Idiomarina loihiensis L2TR: one gene and its partner. Each later gene encodes a partner of the first gene's protein in a complex. Links are inferred from orthologs where the notes say so. Each region holds a gene or a part of one and is shown in the gene's direction. Other genes may lie near its edges. The genes, in order: prc and nlpI.

Region 1 (7,655 bases):
GTTGACAAAGAAGATCGCCAGGAGCTTTACAGATACCTGAACGACTACGACGACACTGAAATCAAACGCTATTCGGGTACGCTGAATGTTGTTGATGGTAAGGCGCAGACTGATGGTGAAATCACTATTTTGCATGCGCGCTCGGTTGCTGAAGACGTGCGTTTCATTATTGCCGGAGAAGATGCTTACAATGGTCAGGTGAAAATTGAAAATGGCAACTTGATTAAAGAAGACATCGAAGTTGTCGGAAAATCACTAGTGCATTCCGCAGCTCTAACCTCACTGGCTTTTGCTAATGGGTATTTCGGAGACTATGGGCAGTACATTATTCCTATTACCTTATTGATGTTTGCCTTTTCAACGGCTATTGCCTGGTCTTATTACGGTGACAGGGCGGTTGTTTATCTGGTCGGCCAAAAGGGTGTTATGCCTTACCGTATACTTTATGTCGCAGGCTTTTTCTGGGCGTCATTTGCAGATACCACCTTAGTTTGGACAGCTTCTGCTGTCGCTATTGTCTTAATGACATTACCTAACTTACTAGGTATGATTTTGCTGCACCGGGAAATGAAATCAACGGTTAAGTCTTATTGGAAAGACTTTGGTGATGCCGACAAGAAAAAGTAATAGAATAAGCATCAATTAAAGCAAAACGGTCAACTTAAAGTTGGCCGTTTTATTTTTTATTCCCTCGCAATGCTTGAAATTGAGAGCAAAAGCCTTATATTGCAAGGACTACATAAGAGATAGGTAGTTTATGGCGTTAACACAATGTCCTTCGTGTAATAAGCGAATTTCAAGCAAAGTAAAAGAGTGCCCGCATTGCCAGTTTGTTCTGGCTGGTCAGTCTAAAGATGATATAGAGCGTGAAGCCATACGGATAAAGCAGGAAAAATCCGATAAGCTGGTTTCCCGTTCAATGCTCGCCTTACTGATATCGATAGCCGCTTTTACTTATTTATTCCTTCAGCAACCCATGCCAAAAACTTGGCAATACAGCGTTGCCGTTGGCTTAATGGTCGGGGGATTAGTTTGGTTTATAATCAACCGCGTGCAGCTTGTCTTTTTAAAAAAGAAAAAGCGGTAAACTATGCAATTCGACGATTTAATTAAAAGTATGAATCAGGACATTTACGAGCGTCTGGTTCAGGCGGTTGAAACCGGTAAATGGCCAGATGGTAATCGTTTAACTGATGAGCAACGTGAAAACTCCATTCAATTGGTTATGGCTTATCAGGCTAGATATGCCAGCACAGAGGAAGCTTTTACTATTGGTGCTAACGGCGAAATAATTACGAAAACCAAACGGCAATTAAAAGAGGAGTTCAAAACTGACTCTGGCGAACAAATTGCTCGTTTCAAACTCGACCAACAAGAAGGCGAATTATGAGCTCTCAGCTGTATTCTGACTTATTAGCCCAAAGCCGGGCCTTAACAGAAGGTGAGCCCGATTTAATTGCAAATCTTGCGAATATCTCTGCGCTACTCTATGAGCACATTGAAGACATTAACTGGCTAGGTTTCTACCTTACCCGTTCCGATAACGAGTTGGTGTTAGGTCCTTTTCAGGGCCGCGTCGCTTGTGTTCGTATTCCTTTTGGCAAGGGCGTTTGCGGCGTTGCTGCAGAAACCCAAACCTGCCAGAGAGTTGAAGATGTTCACCAATTTGCCGGGCATATAGCTTGTGACTCAGCATCAAACAGTGAAGTTGTTGCACCTATAGTCGTTAATGGTAAAACCGTTGCGGTACTGGATGTCGATAGCCCGTCGGTGGGGCGCTTTAGTGAAGAAGACGCAAAAGCCATTCAGGCTATTGCTGACTACTGCCAAACTCTGAATTGGCAAGGGTTGCAGTCATAATATGTTTGTTGAATTCGATATTCACAGTTATTTAGTAACCAAACAAGATGTTATTTTCTTTGAAGAGCATGAAGAAGAAGCCGCTGATAAAATAAATGAAATGCTGCATCTTATTAATGCATTACGAGAGGATGACGATACAACAGAGCAGCTTGAAGAAATGGTTCGCCGTACTTTGTACGACTGGATTGAAGAGCCTGCATTGCTAGATTTGTCATTTGATGAAATGGACGACTATGTTCGAAACTTAATGAAAGTTGTCCGCGAACAGGAAGAAGAATGGAATGAGTGAACCTGAAAAGCTGACGAAAAGTAAAGATGTCATTGCCTATTTAGCCGAACAGTTTCCAGACTGTTTTACTATTAAAGGCGATGCCAAACCTTTAAAAATTGGTATTTTTGAGGATTTGGCGAAACGCCTTGAGGACGATGACAAAGTAAGTAAAACACGTTTAAGAACGGCTCTGCGCCATTACACCAATAGCTGGCGGTATCTATACAGCGTTAAAACGGGTGCTCAGCGAGTGAATTTAGACGGCGAGCAGGTAGAAGCTGTTACAGAAGAACATCAGCAGCATGCACAAGAGACTTTAAAAGAATCTAAAGCTAAAGTTGCAGAGAAAAACAAAGCAACCAACAAGGCTGCCGCTAAAAAAGCTCCGGCTAAAGATAAACCTGAAAATACAGCAAAAGCTAAACCGAAAACCGCAAAAAAACCGGCCAAACCAAAAGTTAAATTGGCTGATGTGGAACTCAACAAGCTTTCTGTTGGTCAACAGGTTCAGGTAAAAGCGGGGAACACCCCCATGTCAGCAACAGTTTTAGAGCTGGACAAGGACGACGTTCAAGTTCAGTTGCAAAACGGTTTAATTATGAAAGTAAAAGCAGATAAGATTTTTCTGCGCGCTTAGGAGTAGTCAATGAAACACTGGGCTGTAAAGAAATGTGCATTGGCACTGATGTGTGTTGTTCCTGTTGCGGTTGCCATACCGCCAGAGCACAAGATCAGTGAATTACCAGAGTTAGAGCAGGAAGCTCAGCATGATACAGCCAGTGAGCGTATTGCGTCCTATTTTACCCGTTATCATTTCAGTAGTTTGACGCTGGATAACGAGTTATCTGAGCAAATTCATGAGCGCTACTTTGACTTGCTGGATTACAGCAAAATGTTTCTTCTGAAAGAGGATATAGAAGCCGCCCAGGAGTATCGTCATTTGTTTGATGACATGCTGAAACGGGGGGAGCTTGATGTTGCTTACGACATTTATCAGAAAAGTCTTGAGCGACGTTTTCAGCGTTACGAGTATGCGCTTTCTATATTGGATGAAGACAAGCCCATGGATTTTTCGGTTGAGGGTGACAAGTACTACTACGATCGTGAAGATGCTGATTGGGCGGAGTCCAAAGAAGAGTTGGACGAGCTTTGGCAAAACCGTGTTAAATACGATGCGCTTAATTTGAAACTGGCCGGTAAAGAGTGGCCAGAGATAGTTGAGACACTCGGCAAGCGTTATAACAGTGCATTAAATCGACTGACAAAATCGAAAAGCGAAGATGTTTTTCAAACCGTTATGAACGCGTTTGCCCGTTCAGTTGAGCCGCATACAAGTTACCTATCGCCTTCCAACTCAGAGCGATTTCAGCAAAATATGAATCTCGAACTGGAAGGAATTGGCGCAGTACTTCAGTCAGAATACGATTACACAATAATTCGCAGTTTAGTCCCAGGCGGTCCTGCGGATAAAACCGATGAGCTTTCTCCAGAAGATAAGATCATAGCTGTAGGCCAAGGCTCCGGCGAGGATGAAGAGGAGTTTGTTGACATCATTGGCATGCGTCTGGACGATGTCGTTGAGTTAATTAAAGGACCCAAAGGAACAACCGTCCGTTTGCAGGTTTTAAAAGCCAGCCAAGGTGCCGGCGGCACTCCAAGTGAAGTTGAAATTGTCCGCGACAAGGTCAAACTGGAGGATCGTGCAGCAAAAGCCGAAGTCAAAGAGTTCGAAGAGGGGCCTTATAAAGGGCGTCGTCTTGGTGTTATCGAAATTCCTGGGTTCTACAATAACCTAACAGCTGATGTCAAAAAGCTGATTGAGGATTTAGAAAGCCAGAAAGTAGAAGGCTTAGTGATTGATTTGCGCGGTAATGGTGGCGGTGCTTTAACCGAAGCTATTGGTTTGAGCGGACTATTTATTGATAAAGGCCCAGTAGTTCAGGTGAGTGACGGGCGCGGGCGTGTCGATGTCAGTGAAGACAAAGACGGTAAAACCTACTATGACGGGCCATTGTTCGTTATGGTTGACCGTTACAGTGCTTCAGCGTCTGAAATTTTTGCCGCGGCCATGCAGGATTATGAACGTGCCTTAATAATAGGTGAAAATACCTTTGGGAAAGGTACTGTGCAACAACATCGAGGACTTGCCCGGCGCTTCGATTTCTACGATAAGCCACTAGGCAGCGTTCAATATACCATTGCGAAATTCTACCGCATAGATGGTGGCAGTACACAGTTAAGAGGTGTTCAGCCAGACGTTGTTTTCCCTTCGTTTGTTGAAGCTTCAGACTGGGGTGAAAGCAAAGAAGACAACGCGTTACCCTGGGATAAAATAGATAAGGCGAGTTATAGTCCCGTTGGTGAAATTAACAGTGCTGAAGTAAAAGATTTGCAACAGCAGTTAAATCAGAGAATTGAAGATGACCCAGAATTTTCTTACATATTTGAAGAAATAGAACGTTATAGAGAAGAGAAAGATAAAACATGGGTCAGCTTGGTGTTAACTGAGCGTGAAAAGAAACAAGAGCAGCAAAAAGCTAAGCAACTTGAGCGAGTTAACGAACGCCTGAAACGTGCGGGAAAAGAGCCAATCGAGAACGTTGAAGACGCTCCCGATGAATTTACCGAGGTAGATCCCTTCCTCGATCAAGCCGCTTTGGTTGCATTTGATTTCATTGATAAAAATCAACTTGCCTCGAATTAAATTGACCTTTTAAAAATACCGCCTTTACGGCGGTATTTTTTTGTGCGCTTGTCATAGACCCCAGTTTTGTGGTCATATAGCGCGTTACTGAACACAAACGATTAATAATAATGACAACAAATAATCAGGCGATATCAAGCCGATGGTCAAGTCGGTTAAGTTTTATACTGGCCTCTTCAGCAGCAGCTGTTGGTTTAGGCAATATTTGGAAGTTTCCCTACGTGATGGGCGAGAACGGAGGCGGTGCCTTTGTTCTGGTGTACCTGCTTTGTATTTTAGCCATTGGCATTCCAATTATGATGGCCGAGGTGATTATTGGTCGCCGTGGCCGACACTCACCAGGCTATGCAGCCAAATCGGTCGCATTAGAGTCGGGTAAGCATCCCGCATGGCAAGTTGCAGGTTGGCTGGGAATGTTGACCGGTTATCTGGTGTTAAGTTTCTATGCGGTTATAGCCGGCTGGGCGCTGGCTTATGTCTTTAAAGCCGCGCAAGGAGTGTTTACCAAAGCTTCTGCCGAGGACATAGGTAAAACTTTTGACGCACTGCAGGCGTCGCCCGGAGAATTGATGATCTGGCACAGCTTGGTTGTTATCGCTACCATTCTAGTGGTTGGCAACGGGGTTAAAAATGGTCTGGAAAGGTCAGTACGCTTCTTACTTCCCTGCATGATTGTGTTGCTGGTTTGCATTGCTGTTTATTCTGGCAGCATCGGTGATTTTTCCTCGGCTGTTAGCTTTATGTTTGAACCTGATTTCAGCAAGTTGACAGTTAACGGCGTAATGGTCGCGCTAGGCCACTCTTTTTTCACTTTGGGGCTAGCTTCTGGCGTTGTGATTATGTACGGCGCTTACTTACCGCGAGAAACCTCTATAGTACAAACCAGTGTATGGATTGCTGTTATTGATACCTTTGTCGCGCTGTTAGCGGGGCTGGCAATATTTCCTCTGGTGTTCGGTTATGGTTTAACGCCAAGTGAAGGCCCGGGTCTTATCTTTACTACCTTGCCTTTAGCTTTCAGTGAAATGCCTGCCGGAGGCTTTGTTGGAACCGTATTCTTCATTATGCTGGTTATTGCGGCGTTTACTTCCGCTATCGCCATGATTGAATCATCGGTTGCCTTTGTTTCAGAAAAATTTTCCTTAAGCCGTTGGCCGGCAACCTTAGTTTCTGGCGGAGTGCTATGGCTTCTGGGACAGTTGACTATCCATTCGTTTGCCGGCTCCGGCTGGGCTCAGTTAGACTCCGAGTGGTTAGGTAAGCCAATTGAATCACTCTTTGATATTATTGACGTTTTAACGTCGAGCTTACTGCTCCCGCTAGGCGGCCTTCTGCTCGCGCTATTAGCGGGCTGGGTAATGCGTTCGGAGTTCACGAAAGACGAACTGGATACAAAAAAGGGCATTTTCGATGTCTGGCTACTGTGCGTTAAATATATTTCTCCAGTCGCTATCATTATTATTTTTTTACAGCTGATCGGCTTTATAAAACTTTAGGTTGAATAATTAATGAGTCATAAAACAAAAGCACCCAGTTTATTACAGGCGCTGATTCCTTTACTTGCGCTAATCGGAATGTTGTCCTCGTCGGTTTATTTATTTGGCGAAGACTCTTCTTATGGACCCAATCAGATAGCCTTGTTAGTGGCGGCCGGTATTGCTGTCATCATAGGTTTTAAAAACGGCTTTAGCTGGCAACAAATAGAAGAGGGCATAACCGAGGGGATTTCTGTAGCCCTGGGCGCAATGTTAATCATTCTTGCTGTCGGTTCGTTAATTGGTACCTGGTTGTTGTCAGGTACCGTTCCAACATTAATTTACTTTGGTCTGGAACTGCTAAACCCAAGCTTATTCTATGCGGCAAGTTGTATTATTTGTGGTGTAGTAGCGCTATCTATCGGAAGTTCCTGGACAACCGCAGCGACCATTGGTGTAGCATTAATGGGAGTAGCTTCCGGTATGGGCTTAGAGCCAGGTATCGCTGCTGGTGCAATAGTTTCGGGAGCGTACTTTGGTGATAAAATGTCACCTTTGTCTGATACCACCAACTTGGCACCAGCCGTCGCAGGAACAGAACTGTTCGCTCACATCCGTTATATGGGGTATACCGCAGGACCTGCTTTTGCTATCTCGATAGCCTTGTTCTTAATTCTTGGTCTTAACACCGATACCAACGTTAGTTTACAGCGTCTGGAACTGATGCAGGAGCAATTAAGCGCAACCTTTAACGTTGGCTGGGAAATGCTGGTTCCTCTGGCGGTGTTGCTATACTTGGCAGCAACCCGCAAACCAGCGCTACCCACGGTATTTTTCGGAGCTTTGCTCGGTGGTGTGTGGGCGCTAATTTTCCAACCTGAAATGGTTAGTCAAATAGCCGGAGAACAGGGCTGGGTTGCGGCCTTAAAAGTCGTTTGGTTAGCCTTATCAGATGGCGTATCGGTGAGTACAGGCAGTGCCAATCTTGATTCATTGTTAAGCGGCGGTGGCATGTCGTCAATGTTAAATACCGTATGGCTCATTTTAAGTGCCATGACCTTTGGCGCCATTATGGAAAAAGTTGGCCTGCTGGAACGCTTTATCCGCGGCATGCTGAAGTCAGCTAAGAGTGTCGGTTCGCTGGTTACCGGGACCATTTTTACCTGTTTTGGTGCGAACGTACTAACCGCAGACCAATATATGGCAATTGTATTGCCAGGGCGCATGTTCAAAGAAGAATATGAGCGTCGCAATCTGGATCCCAGAGTGCTTTCCCGTACTCTGGAAGATAGTGGTACCATCACATCGGCTCTTATTCCCTGGAATACATGCGGAGCTTATA
Region 2 (7,529 bases), 350 kb from region 1 along the record:
TAGCGGGTATTGCTATGGGCTTGGTTAAAGAAGGCGACAAGCATGTTGTTCTGTCTGATATTCTTGGTGATGAAGATCACTTAGGTGATATGGACTTTAAAGTAGCGGGTAACACTGATGGTATTACTGCGCTGCAAATGGACATTAAAATTGACGGCATTACTCGCGACATCATGGAAAGTGCCTTAGCGCAGGCTAAATCAGCTCGCTTACACATTCTGAAAGTGATGGACGAAGCTATTGGCGGTCACCGTGAAGAACTGTCTACTTATGCACCTCGCTTTACCACCATCAAAATTGATCAGGACAAGATCAAAGACGTTATCGGTAAAGGCGGAGCGGTTATTCGCGAGCTGACTGAGTCAACTAATACCAACATTGAGATTGGTGATGATGGTACTATCAAAGTTGCAGCCAGCGACCAGGCTGATGCTGACGCCGCTATTGAGAAAATCAAACAGCTAACGGCTAACGTTGAAGTTGGCAAAATTTACCAGGGTAAAGTAGCACGTATCGTAGACTTTGGTGCCTTTGTTACTGTTCTGCCCGGTAAAGATGGCTTAGTTCACATTTCTCAAATTGCAGAAGAACGTGTTAACGACGTAAATGAATACCTGAAAGTTGGTGATGTTGTTCCGGTTAAAGTACTGGAAATTGACCGTCAGGGTCGCGTACGTTTAAGCATGAAAGAAGCGGCTGAGAAAAAAGAAGAACCAGCACCTGAAGCGCCGGCAGAGCCAGCAGCTGAAGAAGAAAACAAAAGCGAAGAGTAATCGTAAAGATTTTCTCAGCTTTGTTAAAAACCCCGTGTGAACGGGGTTTTTTTATATCTGCTTTTTGCCTGAATGGCGTTGAGTGTGCTGTAATAGGGGCGAATGTATATTTAAGGATAAAATTATGCAAGAGCGCAGAAGTGTTAGGTTCATGGGAGCTTTGTTGTTATTAGGCGTCATGACGGGGTGTGCCTCGCAAAGTTCATTTAATCAGTTACCTGATACCGTGGTACTTGCAGAGCCTGAAAGCGCAGAGTTTCGTTATGAGATTGAGCTGGCACGCATAGGGCAGATGCTAAGAGAAAATTTAACTGAGGAACAGCGCGGAGAGCTATATTACCGCCGCGGTGCGTTATACGACGCCGTTGGCTTGAGAACTCTTGCGAGAATGGATTTTACCCGAGCTTTAGAATATAACCCGAGGTTGGCCGATGCGTATAATTTCTTAGGTATTCAATATACGCAACTAGAGGAGTTTGATTACGCTTATGAGGCTTTTGATTCAGCAATTGAACTCAACCCTGAGCACCGTTATGCCTATTTGAACCGGGGTATAGCCGAGTATTATGATGCCAGAACGAAACTTTCTCAGGAAGACTTAAAATACCATCTGGAAAGAGAACCCGATGATCCTTACCGCGTTATTTGGCTGTTTCTCGCCGAACATGAAAATGATGCCGCGTTGGCACAAAAAAGCCTTGAGCAAAACGCTGAGAAACTGAGTAAATCCGACTGGGGGTATCAGATTGTACAACTGTATGCAGGCAAACTTTCTGAAGAAGCGTTTTTACAACGTATGACCCGTAACTTAGGGGAATCGGAAAAGCTGACTGAACGTTTGTGTGAAGCCTATTTTTATCTTGGCAAGTACATGCAAATGGAAGGAGAGCAATTGCAGGCTGTTAACTACTTTAAATTGGCTTTAATGACCAATGTATATGGTTTTGTTGAACACCGATATGCGTCAGTTGAGCTAAACCGTATTCGTGAATCCTTACTCAGTCGCTAAAGAGAAAAGGAGTGAAAACCAGACTCTTAATTGTGTTGTTTCTGCTGGCTTTAACTGGATGGTCTCATCAGGTTTATAACCAACAGCAAGAGCGCAGCAGTCTCGCGCATCAGGGCAATGCCAAGGCACAACATCAACTGGCGAATCACCACTGGGCACTGAATAATCGTACCGCTGCTTATTATTGGTGGCAGCGGTCGGCAAAGCAGCATTACTTTCCAGCCATAGAAAGTTTAATTAACGAATTTCCAGCGACAAGTGACGCTTGGCTTGCTCTGGCTGCTGATGCTGGCGACCCTGTGGCTCAAAGGCAGGTGGCTACCGCTGAGCTAGCCGATCAGAACATTTCTATGCACGAATGGGTGCATCGCTGGGTAAACTCGAAAGACTCCTGGTTACAGAGTCAGTTTGGACTGATTGAACGCTATAAGCCTAGCGCGCAATGCAATATGGAAATCAATGTTGTTGCTGCTGACTCTGGCGAAAAGCGACGCTATCTTAACTTTTTGTCCGCGGTAAAAAATACACCTTTTGATACTCAGAATTGGTGCGTTAGCTTTACTTTGGACGAAAACTTATCTTGTGTAACCGATACACAGAGAAAACGGGCAAATTGTCATTTTGAAAAAAGTTTTGATAGGCAGGTAATATTAGCCGAAGAAGGCATTGCCAGTGCCAATAGTCAGACACTGACTTTAACGGCTGACAGTTCAGAAGCGGTTATTCAACATGAGCTAGGACACTGGATGGGGTTCGCTGATGAATACGAAATGTCAGACGCACTTGCTCAAAATTTCTGTTATGGCTACTACGACCATGACAGCTTGAATATTATTGTGACAGAAGCTCATAACGAGTATTCGGCACGGAAAATTAAAGCGATTTATAAAAGGCTACCGTGGAAAGATGAACTGAGTTCCTGGCAAGATATTGCGATTAAGAAGCAAGGGAAGTGGCGTTTAGGGAGCTCTGGGGAAGCCGTTGTCGGCCTTTTTAAAGCGGATACCTGTAACGCTATAGATGACAGACAAGCATGGCGCCCTGTTAATACTAGAACCGCTATGGAGCGTCACGACACCAAACTATGGCCAGAACTCTACTTAAGATTGCTGGAGCAAAAAACTAACGCTTTTGATTTAGACGCTAATAGCGACTTGCGCCAGAATTAGCACTGGGCAGAGTGTTGCCAGAAACCAAATAAGTGAACGAAGTTTGTCATAGTTGCTTAAATAAGCAATGTGATAGAGCACTCTAAGTACAATAAAAGAAATGCTTAAAAATTCAATTCGGTCGGTGATCTGAGAAGTTGCTAGGGCTGCCAATACTGCTGCGGCAAATAATGGGAAAGCTTCATAGGCATTATAGTGACCGGCAACGGCCCGGGCTCCACGCCCAAGTAACCGTTGCTGTTGAGCTCTGGGGTGTTTATTGTCATAACCGTTATCGCGGTTCTGAAAGTAAACCACAGGTGCCTTAGCCAAAATTGGCAAGACTCCGGCAATGAGTAAACACCACAATAAAAGGCTCACGGTCACTATTCCTTAATTAACGTACGGTTTCGCCTGCTGCCTGTAAATCAGCATGATAAGACGAGCGTACGAGTGGCCCACTGGCAATGTGGCTAAAGCCCATTTCAACACCAGCAACACGCAGCTCTTCAAACTCGTCGGGGTGCACGTAGCGTGCTACCGGAATATGGTGGCGGCTAGGCTGCAAATACTGTCCGATAGTCAACATGTCGACATCGTGCGCACGAAGATCTTTCATGACTTCCAGTATTTCTTCTTTGGTTTCGCCAAGGCCGACCATAAGTCCCGACTTAGTCCGGATATCCGGCCGAACTTCTTTGTATTTTTGCAGCAAGTCTAAAGACCACTGGTAATTTGCACCAGGACGAGCTGCCTTATACAGGCGTGGCACGGTCTCAAGGTTGTGGTTAAATACGTCAGGCGCCTCGCCTTTGAGAATATCGATCGCAACCTGCATACGACCACGAAAATCCGGTACCAGCACTTCTACCTGAATGTTGTTCTCACTGTGCTCACGAATTTCACGAATACAGTCCGCAAAGTGCTGAGCACCGCCGTCGCGTAAATCATCACGGTCAACCGATGTAATTACGACATACTTCACTTTCATGTCGCGGATGGTTTTGCCCAGCTTTTCAGCTTCTTCCGGATCGGGAGGAAGAGGGCGACCGTGAGCAACGTCACAGAATGGGCAACGACGTGTACAAATGTCGCCCAGGATCATAAAACTGGCTGTACCGTGATTAAAACATTCCGGTAAATTTGGACAGGATGCTTCCTCACAAACAGAGTGCAAACCATGGCTGCGCATTGCTTGCTTAATTTCATCAATACGCTCAGTTGAAGAAGGTAACTTCACCTTCAGCCACGACGGCTTACGCAACATCTGATCGCGTTCGGTGGGAATAATTTGTACTGGTATCAGTGCCATTTTATCGGCGTCACGCATTTTGACACCAGGTTCAACTCTAACTGGCTTTGACATAATCTTGAGCGAGTCCCGTTTGTTGAAGAATGTTGCTGTAGGAAAGAGAGCTGGTAAAGTGTTTTATCACTGCATCAGCCGCTTCACTAAAGCTATCAGGACCATTGAGATCCTTAGTTTGAATCATTTTTATGCCCGAAAGACCACAAGGGTTTATTCGGGAAAAAGGTTCCATATCCATATTGACGTTCAAGGCCAATCCGTGGAAAGAACAGCCTTTACGAATACGCAGTCCCAGAGAGCAAATTTTATCTGTATCGACATAAACTCCAGGAGCGTCTCGACGCGCTTTGGCATCAATTTCGTAGTCGGAAAGGGTTTCAATGACGGTGTTTTCAATGTGGTTAACGAGTTGACGGACACCATAATTAAGACGACGGATATTAAGAAGGAAATAAATAACGAGCTGACCCGGACCGTGATAGGTAACCTGTCCGCCTCTGTCGACCTGGATAACCGGAATATCACCCGGAGCGAGAATATGCTCAGCTTTTCCCGCCTGTCCTTGAGTGAATACGGGATCGTGCTCGACCACCCACAGCTCGTCGGCAGTATGTTCGTCGCGTTGGTCAGTGAATTCTTGCATAGCATGCCATACGGGTTCGTATGGCTGCCTGCCCAATTCACGGATAATTAGGGTATCGTTCATGCCGCCATTATAACGTTTGTCAGCAACAACGGCTAGTCCTGCCGCTACAGAACGTAGCGAACGTCCTCGATATCTGAGAGTGAACGATACAATATTTCGATATGCTGCTGGCTTTCGACACGCACAGCAACAGAAATTGAGTGGTAGTTGCCTTTGCTGCTGGGCTTTACGGAAGGACTGTAGTCGCCCGGAGCATGCTCTTGTAAAACTTCCACAACCTGATCAGGAAGGCTGTCACTAGCAACCCCCATCACTTTAAAAGTAAAGTGACAGGGGAAATCGACCAGTTCGTCAAAACGAGTTTTTTGCATCTATCTAAACCTTTATTCTTCAGTAAACTGCTGTTTTATATAGTCCATCATCTTCTTGAAGAATCCACCTTCTTCGACAGCTTGTAAGGTTACCAGCGGAAATGAAGCTACATCTTCGCCATTTAGCTGAAGGTAAACTGTGCCTACATGCTGACCTTTGGAAAGCGGTGCCTGTAGCTGCTCATCAAGCTCAAAGTTAGCTTTTAATTTATCACGTTGACCTTTAGGTAAGGTGATAACGACATCTTCACTAATACCCAGCTCGACTTCATCTAAATCTCCACCCCAAATACGTTGGGAAATGAAGCTTTCGCCGGCAGAATATGCTTTTACGGTTTCGAAATAACGGAATCCGTAGTTAAGCAGTTTTTTGCTTTCAACTTTACGCGCTTGTTCACTGTTAGTTCCCATAACCACAGCAATTAATCGGGTTCCGTCTTCAACGGCGGAAGAAACCAAGCTATAACCCGCTTCATTAGTATGGCCGGTTTTAATGCCATCGACGTTCAAGCTCCGATCCCATAGCAATGAGTTGCGATTGTATTGCTTAATATTATTGTAGGTAAAAGACTTTTCTGAGTAGAGTTTATATTCGTCAGGAGTCTCATTTATTAAAGCACTTGCTAACGTGGCCATATCACGGGCGGAGACGTATTGCTCAGAATCAGGCAGCCCGTGACTGTTCGCAAAGTGACTGTCCTTCATGCCTATTTGTTCAGCATAATTATTCATTAACCCAGCGAAAGCGTCTTCGCTTCCCGCAATATGTTCAGCCATTGCAACACAGGCGTCGTTACCAGAGGAAATAATGATGCCACGGTTTAACTCTTTAACACTGACCTCTTTGCCAACTTCGATAAACATTTTGGATGACTCAGGGAAGTTTTTGGCCCAGGCATTTTCGCTTACAGTAACAATATCCTTCTCGCTAATGCGGCCAGCTAGCATTTCTTTACCAATAATATAGCTGGTCATCATTTTGGTCAGGCTGGCCGGGGGCAGGCTTTCACGGGAATTATTTTCTGCTAACACTTTGCCAGTAGTGTGATCGATAAGAATATAGGCTTTCGCATTAACCGACGGCGCATCGGGAACTAATGACTGAGCGGCGAAGCTTGCTGAGCTGAATAATAGGGTTACGGCAGTAAAAAGGTGACAAATTTTTTTCATTGGGATTATCTTTATCTTATCGGTCAAAAAGTGAATCAAATGCGTAAAGAGGCCGAATTATATCAGTTTTGTTGCACAGCGTCAGGAGTATCCGTCTGACTTTGCGCCGCCTTTACGCGAAAAGCTTGAGGGTATCCGGAAGATCGTATTTGCTCGAGTAAATCGTAGCTTTTCTGTTCTGAAACCGGACCCAGCATTAATTTATGTAGACCATCCGTTTTCTCTGTAGTTGCAATTTCCTGGAACTTGGGCGGCAGGTTGCGTTTTAACTGCGATAAACGGTTAATATCTGATGAAGCCACCAATTGAATATGATAATTCGATTGGCTTCCCGGGGCAGACTGATCTTCGACTCGCATTGGCGTTTTTAAATTAATGGCTTCAACTCTAACCGGGGCTGTACCACTATCCAACATACCCAACTTATAAGCCGCCGCAAATGACAAGTCGATAATACGTTCAGGATGGAATGGCCCGCGATCATTTACTCTAACAGTGACGGTACGGTCGTTGTTCAAGTTAGTGACTTTTACATAAGTAGGCAGAGGTAACCGGGTATGAGCCGCTGACATACTGTACATATCATAATATTCACCATTCGAAGTCAGATGCCCATGAAATTTATTTCCATACCAGGAGGCATAACCTTCCTCGACATACCCTACCGCACTGTCCATTACCTCATAATTATTGCCTAAGACCCGATAGTCCCGATTCCCCTGAGGACTGATAGGCTCATGTACGGGAACGGCACTGCGTAACTCCGACTCAGTAGGTAAACGAGTCGGAGCACTGTCTTCATGCTGAGAGTATCGGCCGGAGGGACCGCTGGAGCAACTACTGAGCAAAAACACGCTCAGCATTAAGGTGGATAAATTACTGCACTTCATTTTTCAGTTGCTCGCTAAACTGGTAGACAGCCATCGCGTAAAGTGGACTGTGGTTATACCGGGTAATCACATAGAAGTTGTCGTATCCCAGCCAGTATTCATGAGCGTTTTCTGTTTCAAACTCAAATACTCTGACCTCGGTACCATTATTAACCGCCTTATGCTGCGGAAGTTCATAGCCTTTACGCTTAATTTCGGAACGCGTGGTATTGG

Evidence for each region.
Region 2: the proteins of prc (region 1) and nlpI are in contact, whole or in part, in a solved structure (PDB 5WQL), measured with the Escherichia coli proteins. The link is inferred for Idiomarina loihiensis L2TR from one-to-one orthologs.

What each region holds. Positions count from the first base shown.
Region 1 is NC_006512.1:1,359,488-1,367,142, forward strand. Bases 2,345-5,309 are described here. They hold prc (carboxy terminal-processing peptidase), read left to right. Parts: upstream 2,345-2,780; coding sequence 2,781-4,838; downstream 4,839-5,309. Other genes in these bases: proQ (RNA chaperone ProQ), read left to right, coding at 2,345-2,771; IL_RS06550 (sodium-dependent transporter), read left to right, coding at 4,949-5,309. In the rest of the region: IL_RS06515 (alanine/glycine:cation symporter family protein), read left to right, coding at 1-627; IL_RS06520 (Zn-ribbon protein), read left to right, coding at 758-1,087; IL_RS06525 (YeaC family protein), read left to right, coding at 1,091-1,390; IL_RS06530 (GAF domain-containing protein), read left to right, coding at 1,387-1,860; IL_RS06535 (hypothetical protein), read left to right, coding at 1,862-2,152; more of proQ, read left to right, coding at 2,145-2,344; more of IL_RS06550, read left to right, coding at 5,310-6,334; Na+/H+ antiporter NhaC, read left to right, coding at 6,347-7,655. UniProt on the Escherichia coli protein: Involved in the cleavage of a C-terminal peptide of 11 residues from the precursor form of penicillin-binding protein 3 (PBP3). May be involved in protection of the bacterium from thermal and osmotic stresses.
Region 2 is NC_006512.1:1,010,419-1,017,947, reverse strand. Bases 1-2,839 are described here. They hold nlpI (lipoprotein NlpI), read left to right. Parts: upstream 1-897; coding sequence 898-1,782; downstream 1,783-2,839. Other genes in these bases: IL_RS04910 (hypothetical protein), read left to right, coding at 1,794-2,839; pnp (polyribonucleotide nucleotidyltransferase), read left to right, coding at 1-773. Outside these bases: more of IL_RS04910, read left to right, coding at 2,840-2,951; IL_RS04905 (MAPEG family protein), read right to left, coding at 2,919-3,311; lipA (lipoyl synthase), read right to left, coding at 3,328-4,296; lipoyl(octanoyl) transferase LipB, read right to left, coding at 4,280-4,945; DUF493 family protein YbeD, read right to left, coding at 4,990-5,256; IL_RS04885 (D-alanyl-D-alanine carboxypeptidase family protein), read right to left, coding at 5,269-6,426; IL_RS04880 (septal ring lytic transglycosylase RlpA family protein), read right to left, coding at 6,489-7,316; mltB (lytic murein transglycosylase B), read right to left, coding at 7,303-7,529. UniProt on the Escherichia coli protein: May be involved in cell division. May play a role in bacterial septation or regulation of cell wall degradation during cell division. Negatively controls the production of extracellular DNA (eDNA).